2 regions of the Paenarthrobacter sp. NCHU4564 genome follow, and region 2 is predicted to be linked to the other one. Evidence: riboswitches for the same ligand, from Rfam matches in the RefSeq annotation. Region 2 holds a riboswitch; the other holds the start of a gene.
What was found. A riboswitch is a leader RNA that binds a small molecule or an ion and turns the genes downstream of it on or off. The one in region 2 is predicted to bind cyclic di-AMP.
Positions count from the first base shown of each region.

Region 1: another riboswitch for cyclic di-AMP. It lies ahead of ACSVIE_RS11635 (C40 family peptidase); the one in region 2 lies ahead of ACSVIE_RS05670 (NlpC/P60 family protein).

Region 1 is NZ_JBQLIS010000009.1:134,511-142,166, reverse strand. It holds gene ACSVIE_RS11640 (M23 family metallopeptidase) at 1-791, shown strand, start outside; cyclic di-AMP (ydaO/yuaA leader) riboswitch at 938-1,097, shown strand; gene ACSVIE_RS11635 (C40 family peptidase) at 1,102-1,845, shown strand; gene ACSVIE_RS11630 (NlpC/P60 family protein) at 1,945-2,718, shown strand; gene ACSVIE_RS11625 (HNH endonuclease) at 2,967-3,467, shown strand; gene ACSVIE_RS11620 (NTP transferase domain-containing protein) at 3,511-4,449, shown strand; gene ACSVIE_RS11615 (molybdopterin molybdotransferase MoeA) at 4,446-5,804, shown strand; gene ACSVIE_RS11610 (FdhF/YdeP family oxidoreductase) at 5,860-7,656, shown strand, end outside.
Region 2 is NZ_JBQLIS010000004.1:40,945-48,600, forward strand. It holds gene ACSVIE_RS05650 (hypothetical protein) at 1-316, opposite strand, end outside; gene hutG (formimidoylglutamase) at 371-1,321, opposite strand; gene ACSVIE_RS05660 (NCS2 family permease) at 1,478-2,920, opposite strand; gene ACSVIE_RS05665 (copper resistance CopC family protein) at 3,033-3,668, shown strand; cyclic di-AMP (ydaO/yuaA leader) riboswitch at 3,826-4,011, shown strand; gene ACSVIE_RS05670 (NlpC/P60 family protein) at 4,015-4,803, shown strand; gene ACSVIE_RS05675 (FAD-dependent monooxygenase) at 4,887-5,555, opposite strand; gene ACSVIE_RS05680 (universal stress protein) at 5,990-7,027, shown strand; gene ACSVIE_RS05685 (PEP/pyruvate-binding domain-containing protein) at 7,046-7,656, shown strand, end outside.

The DNA of each region.
Region 1 (7,656 bases), on a different contig from region 2:
GCCCCGCTACTGAGCTGCGGCCAGCCCGCGTCGTAACGGAGATCCGGCCCCGCGACACCCAGCGTCAGGTGCGCCGCCGTAAGAGCCCGTTGCGCCAGGTTGCCGACTTCGCCGCAGCCAGTGGCGTCGGGCAGAAAGCCGGTGTAGCGCTTGCCGCCACCGGCCTTGCCCTGACTGTCGGTCTGCCGGCCACCAGCCCGGTGATGGCCACCTCCGAGTCGGGCCAGACCGAGGCCGCGCTGACAGTCGCGGGCGGCAGCCAGCCCGAGGTTTCCGCGGAAGCGTCGGCCAAGATCGATTTCAGCCGCGCAGCCGTTGCTACTGCGGCGGATCCTGACGGAAAGCTCAAGCAGCTCCTGAGTGCACAGTCGGCCGAGAGCATCCAGCGTGCCTCATCCGTCGGCAGCCTGGGCAGCCCGCTGGACACGCTCAGCACGGCTTCTCCGTTCGGCTACCGCATCAGCCCGCTCACGGGCGGCGCCGGCGACTTCCACCGCGGGCAGGACTTTGTGGCCCAGTGCGGCACCGCTGTCCATGCGGCAGCAGCCGGCAAGGTCACGTTCGCCGGATGGCACGAGTACGGTGGAGGCAACCGCGTGGTGGTAGACCACGGCAACGGCCTCGAGACCACGTACAACCACTTGTCGTCGTTCAGCGTCAAGGTCGGCCAGACCGTCAGCCGCGGAGACACTGTTGCCCTGAGCGGAACCACCGGCGCCTCCACCGGCTGCCACCTCCACTTCGAGGTCCAGGTCAACGGCGAAGTCGTTGACCCCATGGGTTGGCTCTAAGCCACAGCCGATGGTCGTCTCTCGCATTTGTGACACGCCCCGTGATCTGAATGTGACATTGAAGCACTTCTGTTGTACCGTCTAAATCGCATCGGCTTCCAGGGAGCCGATGCACTTGGGTGGATTGCCTAGCTCTGCCACCATCCAGGGTCCGTTCGCAAAATTCGTCTGGCAGGGGCGGGGGAACCACTTCCGGCCTTTTTTGAAGGCCTAGGGGTTAAGTCGCAAAGCTTCCTTGAAGCGGAGCGGCCGGATGACTCCCATCCGAATCCGACAGCTCACCTCGCAGGCATTGGGAGAGGCTACCTTCGTGTCTTCACGCACTACCCCTGCGCGCCACCGCGCCGAAACGGTTCGCACGAACCCTTTGAACAACCTTTCCAAGGCTGTTTCCACCAATGCAGGCACCGTAGGACGCCAGGCCGCCGTTCTGGCCGCAGCTTCAGGACTTGTCCTCAGCGTTGGAATGCCCGCCCAGGCAGCTGACACCGACGTCTCCAAGTCGGAATCGTCAAGCACCCAGCAGCTCGTGACCACCGCAGTGGTTACCGCCGAGCCCACCGCCACGGTTTCCTTCGAAAGCCCCGTCGTGGCCACCAAGGAAGCCCCCAAGGTCCAGCGCGCTTCCCAGACCACCCGCACGCAGGCCGGCAACGGTGGTTCCACCAGCGGTGCTGCAGTGACGGCCCAGTCTTCCAAGGCCAAGGACTCCGCTTCCAGCGCAGCCGCTTCGGGCCTCGCCGCCATTGCTTACACCGGCATTGGCCACCCCTACGTCTGGGGCGGCACCAGCCCCAACGGTTGGGACTGCTCAGGTTTCACCCAGTGGGTCTACGCCCAGGCCGGCATCAGCATCCCCCGCGTCAACGCATGGACCGCCATGAAGCCCACCAGCACGCCGGCTCCCGGTGACCTGGTGATGCAGAACGGTGGAGCCCACGTGGGCATCTACGTTGGCAACGGCATGATGATCAGCGCCCTCAACCCCAGCCAGGGCACGCTGCTCCACTCGGTGGCTTCCACCGGCAGCTCCTCGTTCTACACCCTCGGCTAGCACATCCCGTTCGGGGCAAGCCAGCATGCCCCCCAAGTGCTGGCCTGCCGAACCGGACGCGTCCCCAACCGCGTCCGGATACGACAAAAGAGAGTAACCATGACGAGTGCAAACAAGAATGCACGGCACCGCGCTGAGGCCCCCAAGACCAGCTCCATCGCCGTCATCGCCAAGGCCGTCAGCGGCAATGCAGGCGGCGTTGGCCGCCAGGCAGCCGTTATCGCCGCTGCATCAGGCCTGGTCCTGACCAGTGGTGTTGCTGCCAACGCGGCCGACACCAACATCCAGCGCGAGTCCACCGCCACCACGGCACTCGACGTGCAGGCCGTTGCCCAGGTAACCATTGCAGCCGATTCCACCGTGGCCATCTCCTACGAGCGCCCCGTCGTCACGACGGTTGAAGCTCCGGCTCCCGTGGTGGAGAAGGCTCCCGCAAAGGCTGAAACCAAAGCCGCTTCCGGTGCCACCACGCAGTCCGGTGCGGCCAATGTTTCGGTCAGCACTGCGGCCCCTGCCACCAAGGCTCCCGCCGCCTCCAGCGGCCTGGGTGCCGCGATCGCCGCGGCAGCCTACGCACAGTTGGGTGTCACGCAGGACTGCACCATGCTGGTGACCAACTCCCTTGCGGCGGTGGGAATCAACTTCCACGACTGGCCGGCCGGCTACCTTTCGTTGGGACGCACGGTGAGCGCAGCTGAAGCGCAGCCGGGAGACCTGATCTACTACGCCAACGGCGGCTACGGCGGAATGGCACACATTGCCGTTTACGTCGGCAACGGCATGGCAGTGCACGGCGGATGGAACGGATCCACCACCGCACTGTTCAGTGCAAATGTCGGCTCAGGCCCCGTTTTCATCCGGGTCAACGGCTGATCGATCATCCCAAGGGAACCCCGCAGGCACAGCGCCTGCGGGGTTTCCTCGTTTTAACGCCGCCACGTTTGCCCGGGAACAGGTGTCCCGCACGTGAACATTGACCGACACCACAGGGGAATCAACAGAATAATTCGTTGATATGGCATATAAGTGCTTACCCTTGTCTTGTCGATCCACAGCCCGTACATGCAGAGGGCAGCCGGCCCTCGTGCCCCTGACGGGTGCGGCCGTGAAGAGGTACGTGCATGCGCACACTCGTTCTGAATGCTGGATATGAACCGCTGGCGGTAGTGACTTTCCGCCGGGCGCTGGTCCTTGTGCTGGCCGGAAAAGCAAGCGTAGTGGCCGAAGGCGACGAGCCTGTCGTCGGGCCGCAGGAAATCCTGGGTCGCCCCACCGTGATTCTCCTTAACCGCTACATCCGTCCCCGCTACAACAGGATCACAGCTGTGAGCCGCCGCGGAGTACTCCGCCGTGACGGACACCGTTGCGCTTACTGCGGCAAAACAGCACACACCATAGACCACGTCCACCCCAAGTCCAGGGGCGGCGCGGATTCCTGGGAAAACCTGGTTGCGGCGTGCTTGAAATGCAACAACGCCAAGAGCGACCACACACTCGCCGAGATGGGATGGAAACTCCGTTTCACGCCCGGCGTTCCCACAGGAACTACGTGGCAGATCAAGGAACTCGAGAAACCTGCACCGGACTGGGATCCGTTCTTGTTGCCGGAGTCGGCTGCCTGATCGATTTCCGCCGGGCTCCCGCCAGTGGCGGTAGTCTGGCCGGATGGAGTTCAATGCCGTGATCCTGGCGGGTGGCAGGGCCACCCGCCTCGGTGGCGTGCCCAAGCAGGGATTGACGTACGACGGCGCCACCCTCCTTTCGCTGGCACTGCGGGCTGCCGCTGGTGCGGGCTCGGTAGTAGTGGTTGGGCCGCCGGGCCCCGACCTTCCTCCAGGGGTGCTGAGGGCGCGCGAGGAACCCGCGTATGCAGGACCGGCCGCTGCGATAGCTGCGGGTTTGGCGGCGTTGGAGTCGGGGGGTGGGTCCGCTCCGTGGACGTTGGTGCTGGCATGCGACATGCCGCATGCCGCCAGGGGCGTGGGAACACTGCTCGACCAGGTCGCCCGGGCTTCCGGAAAGCAGGGTGCAATGGCAGTGTCGGCGGACGGGCGGCAACAACCCCTCCTGGGCATTTACAGGACGGACGCCTTGGCGGTGGAGATTGCCTCCGCCGCGGATAGCGGCACGTTAACGAACGCCTCGGTATTCCGGCTGCTTGCTAGGCTGAACCTGCTGGCAGTGCCCGTCCCTGTTGGTTCCACCGACGACGTGGACACCTGGGAGGACGCGGCTGCCCTGGGCGTGGACACAGGCCCGGACCGTGACAAGAAACTGGAGGCGGACATGAAGAGCCAGGACGAGACGCTTGAGGAATGGTGCCGTGCGCTGTTGCAGGCTTTTGAACTTGAGGGTGTAGAGGTGGACGTCAACGAGGTCCTTGCGGTGGCAGGCGTCGCGGCCCATTCCGTGGTCCGGCCGGCCGCCCCGCTGGCTACCTTCATTGCCGGATACGCTGCCGGCATGGCCCGGGGTATCGGGCAGGCCGATGATGACGCCGCGATGGCCGCTGCCCTGAACCTCGCGCGCCAGGTGGCCAAGCAGTATGCGGACCCTGAAGCCGCCAAGGAAACCAGCGGCGGCACGGGGACCGAGGCGGAGTGACCGAGGCCCCGGACCAGGGCCACCACGCAGCACACACCTGGCACGAGGCCCGCGAGCGGGCCTTCGATGGCGCTGTTCCCATACCTGCCGGCCCCGTGCTTCTTTCCGCGGCCCTGGGGCGGACCCTGGCCGAGGACGCCGTGGCCGTACAGGATATGCCGCACTACGCGTCCTCAGCCATGGACGGTTGGGCCGTCAACGGAAGCGGTCCATGGATCCTGAATGAGCCCGGCCAGCGGCTGGCCCCGCACCAGGCAAGTCCCATTGTCACCGGAGGCCTTATTCCTCCCGGAGCCAAGGCGGTGCTCCGCAGTGAAAACGGCGTCATCACCGCCGATGAGGACGGCCTTCCGATCCTCACCGTCGGGGGAGGGGCCAAGCCCGGGGAGCCGCGCAACGGGCAGCACATCCGGAAAGCGGCGGAAGAGGCCGCGGAAGGTGATGTGCTGATTAAGGCAGGCACCATCCTGAACCCTGCGCATCTTGCCCTCGCGGCCCTCGCGGGCCTGGATGAGCTGGTGGTCCTCGGCAAACCCCTGGTGCGGTTCCTGCTCACGGGCTCGGAAGTCGTATCGGCCGGAGTTCCCGGACCAGGCGAGGTCCGGGACACCTTCGGACCCCAACTGGGCGCCGTGGTGGGCCTGCTGGGCGGAATTCCGGGGGAGCAGGTCCGGGTGGGCGACAGCTATGAAGAGTGGCTGGCCGCGCTGCGGGAAGTTGAGCCAGGTACCGCCGCCGAAGTCACAGCAGAGGTGGGCGGAGCGCCGGAGCCGCCTGCCGACGTCGTAATTACCACTGGCGGGACCGGACGTTCCGGAACGGACCATTTCCGGCGCGCGGTGGCGGAGCTGGGTGGACACCTGCTCATCGATGGCATCGCCATGCGCCCGGGACACCCTGCCGTCCTTGCCGAACTGCCGGACGGACGGTTTATTCTGGGCCTTCCGGGCAACCCCTTGGCGGCCATGATGGCGTTGTTCACCATCGGCGGGCCCTTGCTTGCGGCCTTGGGCCATGGGCAGCTTGCTGACATCGGTGAGGTTCCGTGCGGAGCCATGGTCGACGCCGACCCCGGCCGGACGCGGCTGATGCCCTTCAAGCTGGTGTACGGCCTTGCATCGCCAGCGCAGCACGCAGGCCCCGGAATGATGCGCGGCCTTGCTGCTGCCGATGGCGTGATGGTGGTGCCGCCGCACGGAGTGCAGATGGGTGAGCTGGTTCCGGCATTTCCGCTGCCGTGGGGAAAGCCGCTGCCTGTGCCCAAACCGCCCGGTGACAAGCCCCGCAAGACCCCCGTCCGGCAGCAGAGGAAGGCTGCCTCCGGCCCCGTCGACTGGAGTGCCCTGGACGATTGAGTCGTCCAGCGGACGCGGGTGGTCACAGGGCCCGAAGCCTTGACATGATGGACGTATGAACAGGCATGCCCCAGAACAGGACATCAACGAGGATGACCTGCAGATCCATCCACCCAAGCGCGCCGCGGCTGGTCTCAAAGCCGTTTCCGTGGCACTCGAACGGGGTTACTCCCAGGCCGGGGTCGCCCGGACTGTCCGTTCCATGCTCAGGGTGAACCAGCGCGACGGTTTCGATTGCCCCGGTTGCGCCTGGCCCGAATCCATCACAGGGCGCCGCAGCCCCGCCGAGTTCTGTGAAAACGGTGCCAAGGCGATCGCGGAGGAAAGCACCACGCGAACGGTGGGAGCGGACTTCTGGGCAGCACACTCCCTCGCGGAGCTGGAAGACAAAACCGAATACTGGCTGGGCAGCCAGGGCAGGATCTCGGAGCCGGTGGTCATCAGACCCGGGGAAACGCATTACTCACCCATCACCTGGACTGAGGCGTTCGCCCTGATCGGGGAGCACATCAATGCCACCACTCCTGATCGTTGCGTCTTCTACACCTCGGGCCGGACAGCCAATGAGACAGCGTTCATGTACCAGTTGTTCGCACGCAGCCTGGGCACCAACAACCTCCCGGACTGTTCCAACATGTGCCACGAATCGTCGGGCAGCGCGCTGAACCCCACCATCGGCATCGGCAAGGGGACCGTTTCGCTCGAAGACATCCACCACGCCGAACTCGTGTTCGTGGTGGGCCAGAACCCGGGCACCAACCACCCGCGCATGTTGTCGGCACTGCGGGACTGCAAGAACAACGGCGGCAAGGTGGTGGCGGTGAATCCGCTTCCGGAGGCAGGCCTGCTGAACTTCAAGGATCCGCAATCCCTCAACGGCGTGATCGGCGGGGGTACCACCATCGCCGACGAATTCCTCCAGATCAAGGTAGGCGGCGACCTCGCCCTGTTCCAGGCGCTGGGCCACCTGCTCCTGGAGGAAGAGAAGCGCAACCCGGGAACCGTCGTCGACAAATCCTTCATCGGCAAGCAGACGGAGGGCTTCGAAGCGTACGCGCGGGCACGTTCGGTGCTCGACTGGGACGAAACTGAACGGGCCACCGGGCTTTCCCGCGATGAAATCACCAGGATTGCGGGCATGCTGGCACGGTCCAAGGCGACCATCATCTGCTGGGCGCTGGGACTGACCCAGCAGCCGCATTCAGTGGATACGTTGAAGGAGATCATCAATCTCCTGCTGCTGCAGGGCAACTTCGGCAAGCGCGGCGCCGGTGCGTGTCCTGTCCGCGGGCACTCCAACGTCCAGGGCGACCGCACCATGGGGATCTGGGAGAAGCCCAAGGAATCGTTCCTCGCCGCACTGGATGCCGAGTTCGGGTTCCGGATGCCCCGGGACCATGGCTACGACTCCGTGGAAACCCAGCACGCCTTGGAAAAGGGCGAGGTTGATGTGTTCGTATCCATGGGTGGAAACTTTGCCGCGGCGGGTTCGGACACCCATGCCCTTGAGGCCGGACTCAAGAGGGCAGGCCTCACGGTCCACATTTCCACCAAGCCGAACCGGGCCCACGTGGTCCACGGCAGGACGTCCCTGATCCTGCCAACCCTGGGCCGCACGGACACTGACGACAAACACCCCACCGGCCGCCAGTTCCTCTCCGTGGAGGACTCGATGTCCGTCATCCACAAGACGCAGGGCCGCCTCGATCCGGTGTCCGAACACCTGCTGAGCGAGCCTGTAATCGTGGCGCGGATGGCCCAGGCGACCCTTGGCGATGACCACACTGTCGACTGGCGGGCCATGGCCGAGGACTACGACGTCATCCGCGACCACATCTCCCGTGTCATCCCC
Region 2 (7,656 bases):
CCGCAGGAACGTCCAGGGGCTGATTGCCACCGTGCAGATGCCCGAAGAGTCCGCCACCGGGCACGTATCCGCCAAAGGCATCCAGCCCGAAGTGCAGGAGTTGCTGCGCCACGCCGGAGAACAGCAGCAGCAACAGGGGGCCATGGACCCATCGGGTAACCAGTTGCGCTGCGAGGCAGGTGAGGGCAAGGAGGGCCAGCAGCGGGGGCAGGGCCGGGGGAGCGCCACCGGCAGCCACGTGGGCTGCCAGTCCCAGGGCAACAGCGATCACACCAGCCGCCCAGGCCCACTTGTCCTGCACAGGAGCAGTGCGCATCGCCATCCTTTCCTCCACACAGGCTATGCGGAGGAAGACGCCGATGAACAGGGCTCACGCGAGGAGCGTGTTCACCAGCCTCGCTGCAACCTTGGCCGTCCGGGAATCGATGTCGAACTCCGGGTTCAGCTCTGCCACATCCAGGTGCAGCAGCTTTCCACTGGCAGCAACTTGGCGGCATACTGCGTTGATCACCGGCAATGGCACGCCATACGCCGCCGGCGCACTCACTCCGGGAGCCACCGAGGCCGGCAGCACGTCGAGGTCGATCGTCAGATAAAGTACGTCCACGCCGGCAAGGAAATCCGCAACAAAAACCTCCACCCGTTCCGCGGAGCAGTCCTCGTCCAGCAGGTATTTCACGCCGAGCCGGTCAGCGGTGTCGAACAGCGTCCGCGTGTTGTTGGGTTCCGAAATACCGACGACGGCGTACTGCAGTTCGCGCCCGGCGGCGGCTTCCTCCCGGGACATCTGGAGGAACGGCGTACCCGAACTCGGAGTGGGCTCATCCCGCAGGTCGAAGTGGGCATCGAGGTTCAGCACGCCCAGCCGCTTGCCACTGCGCACGGCGTCAGATCCCGCAACGCCCAGGTAGCTGGCGAACGCGGTCTCGTGTCCGCCGCCCAGCACCACGGTGAGGTTTCCGCCGTCGAGCAGTGCCGAAATGGCGCGCCCGGCACGCTCCTGGCCCGCCTCCAGGGCGTCGCCTTCCACCACGACGTCGCCGGCGTCGAAGAGGTGGCGGTCCAGATGGAACGCCAGTGGACCCAGTGCCGAACGGATCGCGGCCGGCGCCGCTGAGGCACCTACCCGGCCCTTGTTGCGGCGGACGCCGGCGTCACTGCAAAAGCCAAGCACGACGGCGGGACGCAGGGCCCCTGCGGACGTTTCCGGGGTGTGGGGAGCCACAGCCTGCCACCACCGGCGGTGCTCGGCGCCGTCGCCGTCGAAACGGCCGGTCCACGGGGTGGGAGTGACGTCTACGGTGAGGGCGCTCGTTTCCATGCTTAAAGCAGACCGGACCCGGACGGCCAAAGCCAGCAGTTCCGGGTCCGGAGTGTCTGAAATGCCGGACATCCAGGCCCGGACATCACCGCGACATGGCATTTGATGACAATGCCGGAGCCCAACATTGTCATCAAATGCCATCTCGGCAGGGAGCTATTTGACCCCGAGCAGCTCCTCCACGGTGCCAATGCCAAAGAACAACAGGAAGGCGGCGGCCACGGCCCACATCAGTGGGTGGACTTCGCGGGCACGGCCCTGGAACGTGCGGATCAGGACGTAGGAGATGAATCCGGCGCCCAGGCCGTTGGCAATCGAGTACGTGAACGGCATGAGGGCGATGGTCAGGAAGGCCGGGATGCCCACGCCCCAGTCCTGCCAGTCGATCTTGCCCACCTGGGAGACCATCATGAAGCCCACCACCACCAGTGCAGGGGCGACGGCTTCGAACGGAACCAGGTTGATCAGCGGCGTGAAGAACATGGCCACCAGGAAGAGGATGCCGGTCACGATCGAGGCGAGGCCGGTGCGTGCACCTTCGCCGATGCCGGCGCCGGACTCCACGAAGATCTGGTTGGAGGACACGGACGAACCGCCACCCACGATCGCGCCGAGGGCGTCAACCTGAAGCACACGGTCGACGTTGGGGATGTTGCCCTTTTCGTCCACGGTCCCGGCCTCGTTGGCCAGGCCCACCATGGTGCCCATGGCGTCGAAGAAGATGCTCAGCAGGATCACGAACGCCAGCAGCGCCGCTGCGATGAAGCCCAAGTGCTCAAAGGCGCCGAACGGGTTGGCTTTGCCGATCAGTGAGAGATCGGGTGCGCCCCATTCGGACAGGGTAGGGGCCACCAGGGACCAGCCGCGCGGGTTCACGGTGTCGCCGTCCACACTGGGGCCGATGTGGAGCGTGAACTCGAGGATGGCGGCCAGTGCGGTGGATGCGACGATGCCGATGAGGATCGCGCCACGGACCTTGCGGACTACCAGGGCGATGGTCAGCAGCAACCCGACGGCGAACACCAGGGTGGGCCAGCCCATGAGCTTGCCTTCAACACCCAATCCAAGGGGCACGGTGGTGCCGGCGGCGTCCGGGATGCGGCGAACGAAGCCGGCGTTCACCAGGCCGATCAGTGCAATGAACAGGCCAATGCCCACCACGATCGCGGTCTTCAGCGCCTCCGGGACAGCCTTGAACACGGCGGTGCGGAATCCGGTGAGCACCAGGATCAGCATGGTCACGCCGGAGAGCACCACCAGGCCCATCATGTCCGGCCAGGTCAGTTCCGGGTGGGAGGCCACGGTGACGGCCACGAAGGCGTTGACGCCCAGGCCGGTTGCCACGGCAAACGGGTGCTTTGCCCACGCACCCATGAGGATGGTCAGGATGCCCGCGACGAATGCGGTGGTAGCTGCCACGGCAGTAAAGCCGAGTGATTCGCCGCTGGAGTCCGCTCCGGAGAGGATCAGGGGGTTCAGGACAACGATGTAGCTCATGGCGAAGAACGTCGCAAAGCCGCCGCGGATCTCGCGTGAGTACGTGGAGCCTCGTTCAGAGATCTTGAAGTAACGGTCGATGGCAGAACCTTGTTTAAGCATGAAGGTCTCCGGGGATTGGGTGAGTGTGCTCTCAAATCCTATGCCGCGGATACGGCCCGCCCGGACGATTCGCCTAGTCTGTAAGGAAGCCAACACTAGGAGAAACCGCCCCATGCGTACCATCCGCCCCCTTCTGGCCGCCGTCGTTGCTGTTGTGGCCTTCACCGCCGCAGTGCTGTTTGGTGCTGCTCCGGCGTCCGCGCACGATGTCGCCGAGTCCACCGCTCCGGCGAACGGTGCCAGCGTTGCCGAGGTTCCGGCGTCGGTCTCCATCACCTTCAACAACCGCCCCCTGGCCATCGGCTCGGGCGTAACGGTGACTTCCGGTGGCGAGAACTGGGCGGATGGCGCCGTCGAAATCATCGACAACCAAGCGGTGCAGAAGCTTCGCCCCGGCGCGCCGGCTGGCCAATACACGGTCACGTGGCGCGTGGTCAGCTCCGACTCCCACCCGATCGAGGGCACCTTTTCCTTCACGGCCGCCAGCGGAAGTACGACGGCGGCCGGCGGCTCGGCGGTGGCGTCACCGTCGGCGTCCGCACCGGCAGCGTCGGTCCCTTCGGCAGGCACGTCAGCACCTGGTACCAGCGGCAACGAGGCTGCCCCGGCGGCGGAGTCCCAGCCGTTTCCCTGGAGCATCGTCGGGCTGGCTGTTGTTGCGGTTGGCCTCGTGATCTTCCTGGCCGTTACGGCGCGTCGGAAGTTGGCGGCCACCGACGGCGCCGATGCCGAAAAATCCGCGGAATAACGGGGTTTTCTACTTAGCGTCGAAGGTCTCGGATCGGTTACTGCGACACGCCAAAACCAAACTTCTCGTTACTCAAATGTGACTTTGGTGTGATCATCGCGTACGGTAGTACCTGTGCCCGATCCATGTACGGGGCACTTCCGGCCTGATTGCCTAGCTCTGCCGCAGGCCGGAATCCGTTCGCAGACATACCTACGGCAGAGACGGGGAACCCATTTTGGTCAGCTTTTGAAGCTGACCTTGGGGTGAAGTCACGAAGCTTCCGCTGCATGGCGGGAGACAGTGGCCGGGTGACTCCCATCCGAATCCGACAGCTAACCTCGCAGGCATCGGGAGAGGCTTTTTCATGTCTTCACGCATTCTTCGCGGCCGTCGTAAGGCGGACAGCGTACGTCCCAATCCGTTCATCTCAATCTCCAAGGCTGTTGCCAGCAACGCATCGGGCGCAGGCCGCCAGGCTGCTGTTATCGCCGCCGCGTCGGGCCTGGTCCTGACCGGTTCCATCGCCGCCCACGCCGCGGAAACCCCGGCACAGGCACCGGTGGAGCGCGACTCCAGCCCCGCCACGGTGGCGCAGACGGTTTCCGAGGCTCCCAACAAGGTTGTCACCGCCGCTGCAACGGCTACCGTCAACTTCGAGCGTCCGGCAGTTGCTTCCGTAGCAGCACCGGTCATCGAAAAGCCGGCACCGGCTCCTGCGCCGGCACCCAAGAAGGCTGCAGCCACCACCGCTGCCGCCCCGGCCAAGGCCACGGCTACCGCCACTGCAACCGCTCCGGCTCCTGCCGCTCCTGCTGCCGCTGCTCCGGCCGCCGGTGGCGTCAACGCCGCCATGGTTGCCTCGGCCTACGCGCAGATCGGCATCTTCCAGGACTGCACCGCCATGGTTGAAAAGGCCCTCGGCTCTGCAGGTATCCGGGTTGGCGATCTCGCTCCCATGCAGTTCCTGAACTACGGCAAGGTAGTCAGCGACCCGCAGCCGGGCGACATGATCGTCCAGTCCGGCCACGTTGCCATCTACATCGGCAACGGCCAGGCCATCAGCGGTGGCATCAACGGCAACCAGACGGGTATCCATCCCATTAGCTGGCTGACCGCTACGGGTCCCCTGACCTACGTACGCGCAGGCGCCTAAGCCTCACGCTTCACCAAAAGCCGGCATCTCCGGGACTCAACGTCCCGAGGGTGCCGGCTTTTGTTGTCTGGTTGGAAGGCGTTTCAGGCGAGGGCAACGCCCGGTGAGGCCGGAAGGGCCACCCTCGCCGAGATGGCCTGGCCCACGGCTTTGGCCTGCCGAAGTACTTCCTTGGGGGTAGGGGTCACGAGTTCGCCCACGCCCACCAGGTGCATGCCTACCGCCCGCATGGCAGCCACGAGGTTCTGGCCGATGCTGATTCCAAGGTCCGCGAGCATCCTGCGCAACTGGCTCTGGGCGCAGCGCGTGACCACGATGTGGTCGGCCAGCAGGATGCCGTCCGGGGTATGGACCGCCCATTTCCGGGTTTCGACCGGGGATAGGCCGGTGCGGGTGCTGCCAAGGTCCGCCACTTGGCCATAGGCCGGCTGTGGCTCGCTGCCCAGGAAATCGAGGCGCACGGCGCGGGTAGTGCTGCGGACATCCAAGTGATGGCTCGCTGCGTAGTTGCGCAAGTGCCGGAGGATTTCGTTGCGTTCCTGCATGGCAGCGGGGTCGGAAACGTCGCAGCGGGGCAGCATGCCGGTATGAAGGGACGCCGTTGCCGGGGAAGGTGTTCCCATGAGGCTGTCCACCACGATCGAGCCAACGCCATGACGGCTCAGTTCGCTGGCCACAGCCAACCCGGAAAGCCCGGCGCCGATGACCACGGTGGTGGTCCGTTCCGTGCCGGAATCAGGCGTGAGGTGCACTGCTTGGTTCCTCCTTGACTGTGTGCCCGCGGGCATCGCATGGGTTGCGTCCGGGTCCCCAAGCGGTCGCAAGTAAATGGCCGGTATGTGTGCTGGAACACGCTTGCCGGCCATTCGGTGACTCGAACATTACCCAACTTTTTGTGTCGTGGATAGCCTCCGCCACAGCGTGTTTTTTGTGGTCATTTTGGCCATCAAGGAGCCTGGCTGCGGGCACTGGCTGGACCCCGAAACCGAGCCCGGACCGTTATGCACATAGCCCAACGTCGCCTTGATTCGGCCATGCCAACCGAGAATAGTTGGGATTGGAAGGGGAATCCCAAGGGCTTCCCCGGCCCCGGCCGCAGGCAAGCTTGTCACGAGGTCCATCGATTGCTGGAACCTCTGGCAGAATGGCCGGAACATCAAGCAGCAGGTGGAGAGGCAGGCCCCCAATGGACCAGCACGGCAGACACGTTGACCACACCCGGGACGGTGAGGACCCGGTGGCAGCACCCGGAGGAATCGTCGTCGGCGTGGATGGTTCGGAGCACGGTCAGTGCGCCTTGGTCTGGGCCGCCCGGGAAGCTGAACGCCGGCAGCGCCCGCTCCACATCGTCACCGCCTATTCGGTGCCGATCTTTGCTGCTTCGGGCTTGGACGGCGGATACGCCACAGTGGACGACTCCGTGATCCGGGAGGGTGCCGAGGCGATCGTCAAACAGGCCATGGACAAGGTTTCCGGCTACTCCATCGATGTCGACGCTTCCGTTGAGAACGGAGACGCGGCCGGTGTCCTGCTGGACCTGTCCGCGGAGGCGGAGCTGCTGGTCTTCGGAAGCCGCGGGCGTGGCGGGTTCGTCGGGCGCCTCCTGGGCTCCGTGAGCAGCGCGCTGCCTGCCCATGCCAAATGCCCTACCGTTACTGTGCCGCTCTACTGCGCGGACCGCTTGGGCGAGAACACCGAGGACAAACACATCAAGGCCGAACACGCCAAGGCCGGTCCGCGGACGGTGGAGAATGTGGTCGTCGTGGGCGTGGATGGTTCGGAGCAGGCGCGGGTCGCGGTTTTGGAAGCCGCTGAACAAGCAGAGCGGATGGGCGCCAGCCTCCGCGTCATTTGCGCAGTTCCGCAGTACAGCGGATCGCTGGCCTGGGTGCCTGCGCCGCTTGATCGCGATGCCCTCTTCGCGGACATCAAGGTGCAACTGGACGCTGGGGTAGCGTGGCTGCGGAGCCACTTCCCCCGGCTGACCGTGGAGACGGACCTCCGGGACGGCGCACCCGTTGACGTCCTGGTGGAGGCCAGCCGCAGTGTTGAGCTGGTGGTCCTGGGCACCCGCGGACGGGGTGGATTTGCCGGCATGCTTCTGGGCTCCACTTCGGACGGCGTCCTGCACCATGCCAAGGGGCCCGTGCTGGTGGTTCCGGACAGGGAAGATCCCAGGCTCGCCGACCGCGCCAAGTTCGGTCCCATGCTTGGCACAGCCTAAAGCAGCGCCGCCCTTCACATGAGCAGCCAGGAACGGAACCGGCAACCAGGAACTGGTGGACGCACGTACGTTGTGCCGCTGGACCGGATCCGGGCTGGGATGCTCGCAGAAGTCGGAGGCAAGGCGGCAAACCTGGGGGAGTTGCTTGCCGCCGGGTTCCCCGTGCCTTCAGGGTTTTGCCTGACGACAGCCGCGTACAGGCATTCCCTCGCGTCCACCGGCCTGGAGGATGTTCTTGAGGCCTTGGATGCTGCGGCTAAGTCCATGTCCGGCCAGCAGTCCATGTCCGGCCAGCGGGCCACAGCCGAACTGAACTCCTTGGCGGCCCGCGCGCGATCGCTGATACGGGAGGCGGGAATCCCTCCTGATGTGGTCGCCGAACTGCGAAGTTCCTATCTGGCCCTGGGCGGAGACGCTCCTGTCGCGGTCCGTTCCTCGGCCACCGCGGAAGATTTGCCGTTCGCGAGCTTCGCCGGCCAGCAGGACACGTTCCTGAACGTCGTGGGGGTGGACAACGTCGTTGATGCAGTGAGCAGATGCTGGGCTTCGCTGTGGACCGACCGGGCCGTGAGCTACAGGACCACCAACGGAATCAGCCACTCAACGGTGACCCTCGCGGTGGTGGTGCA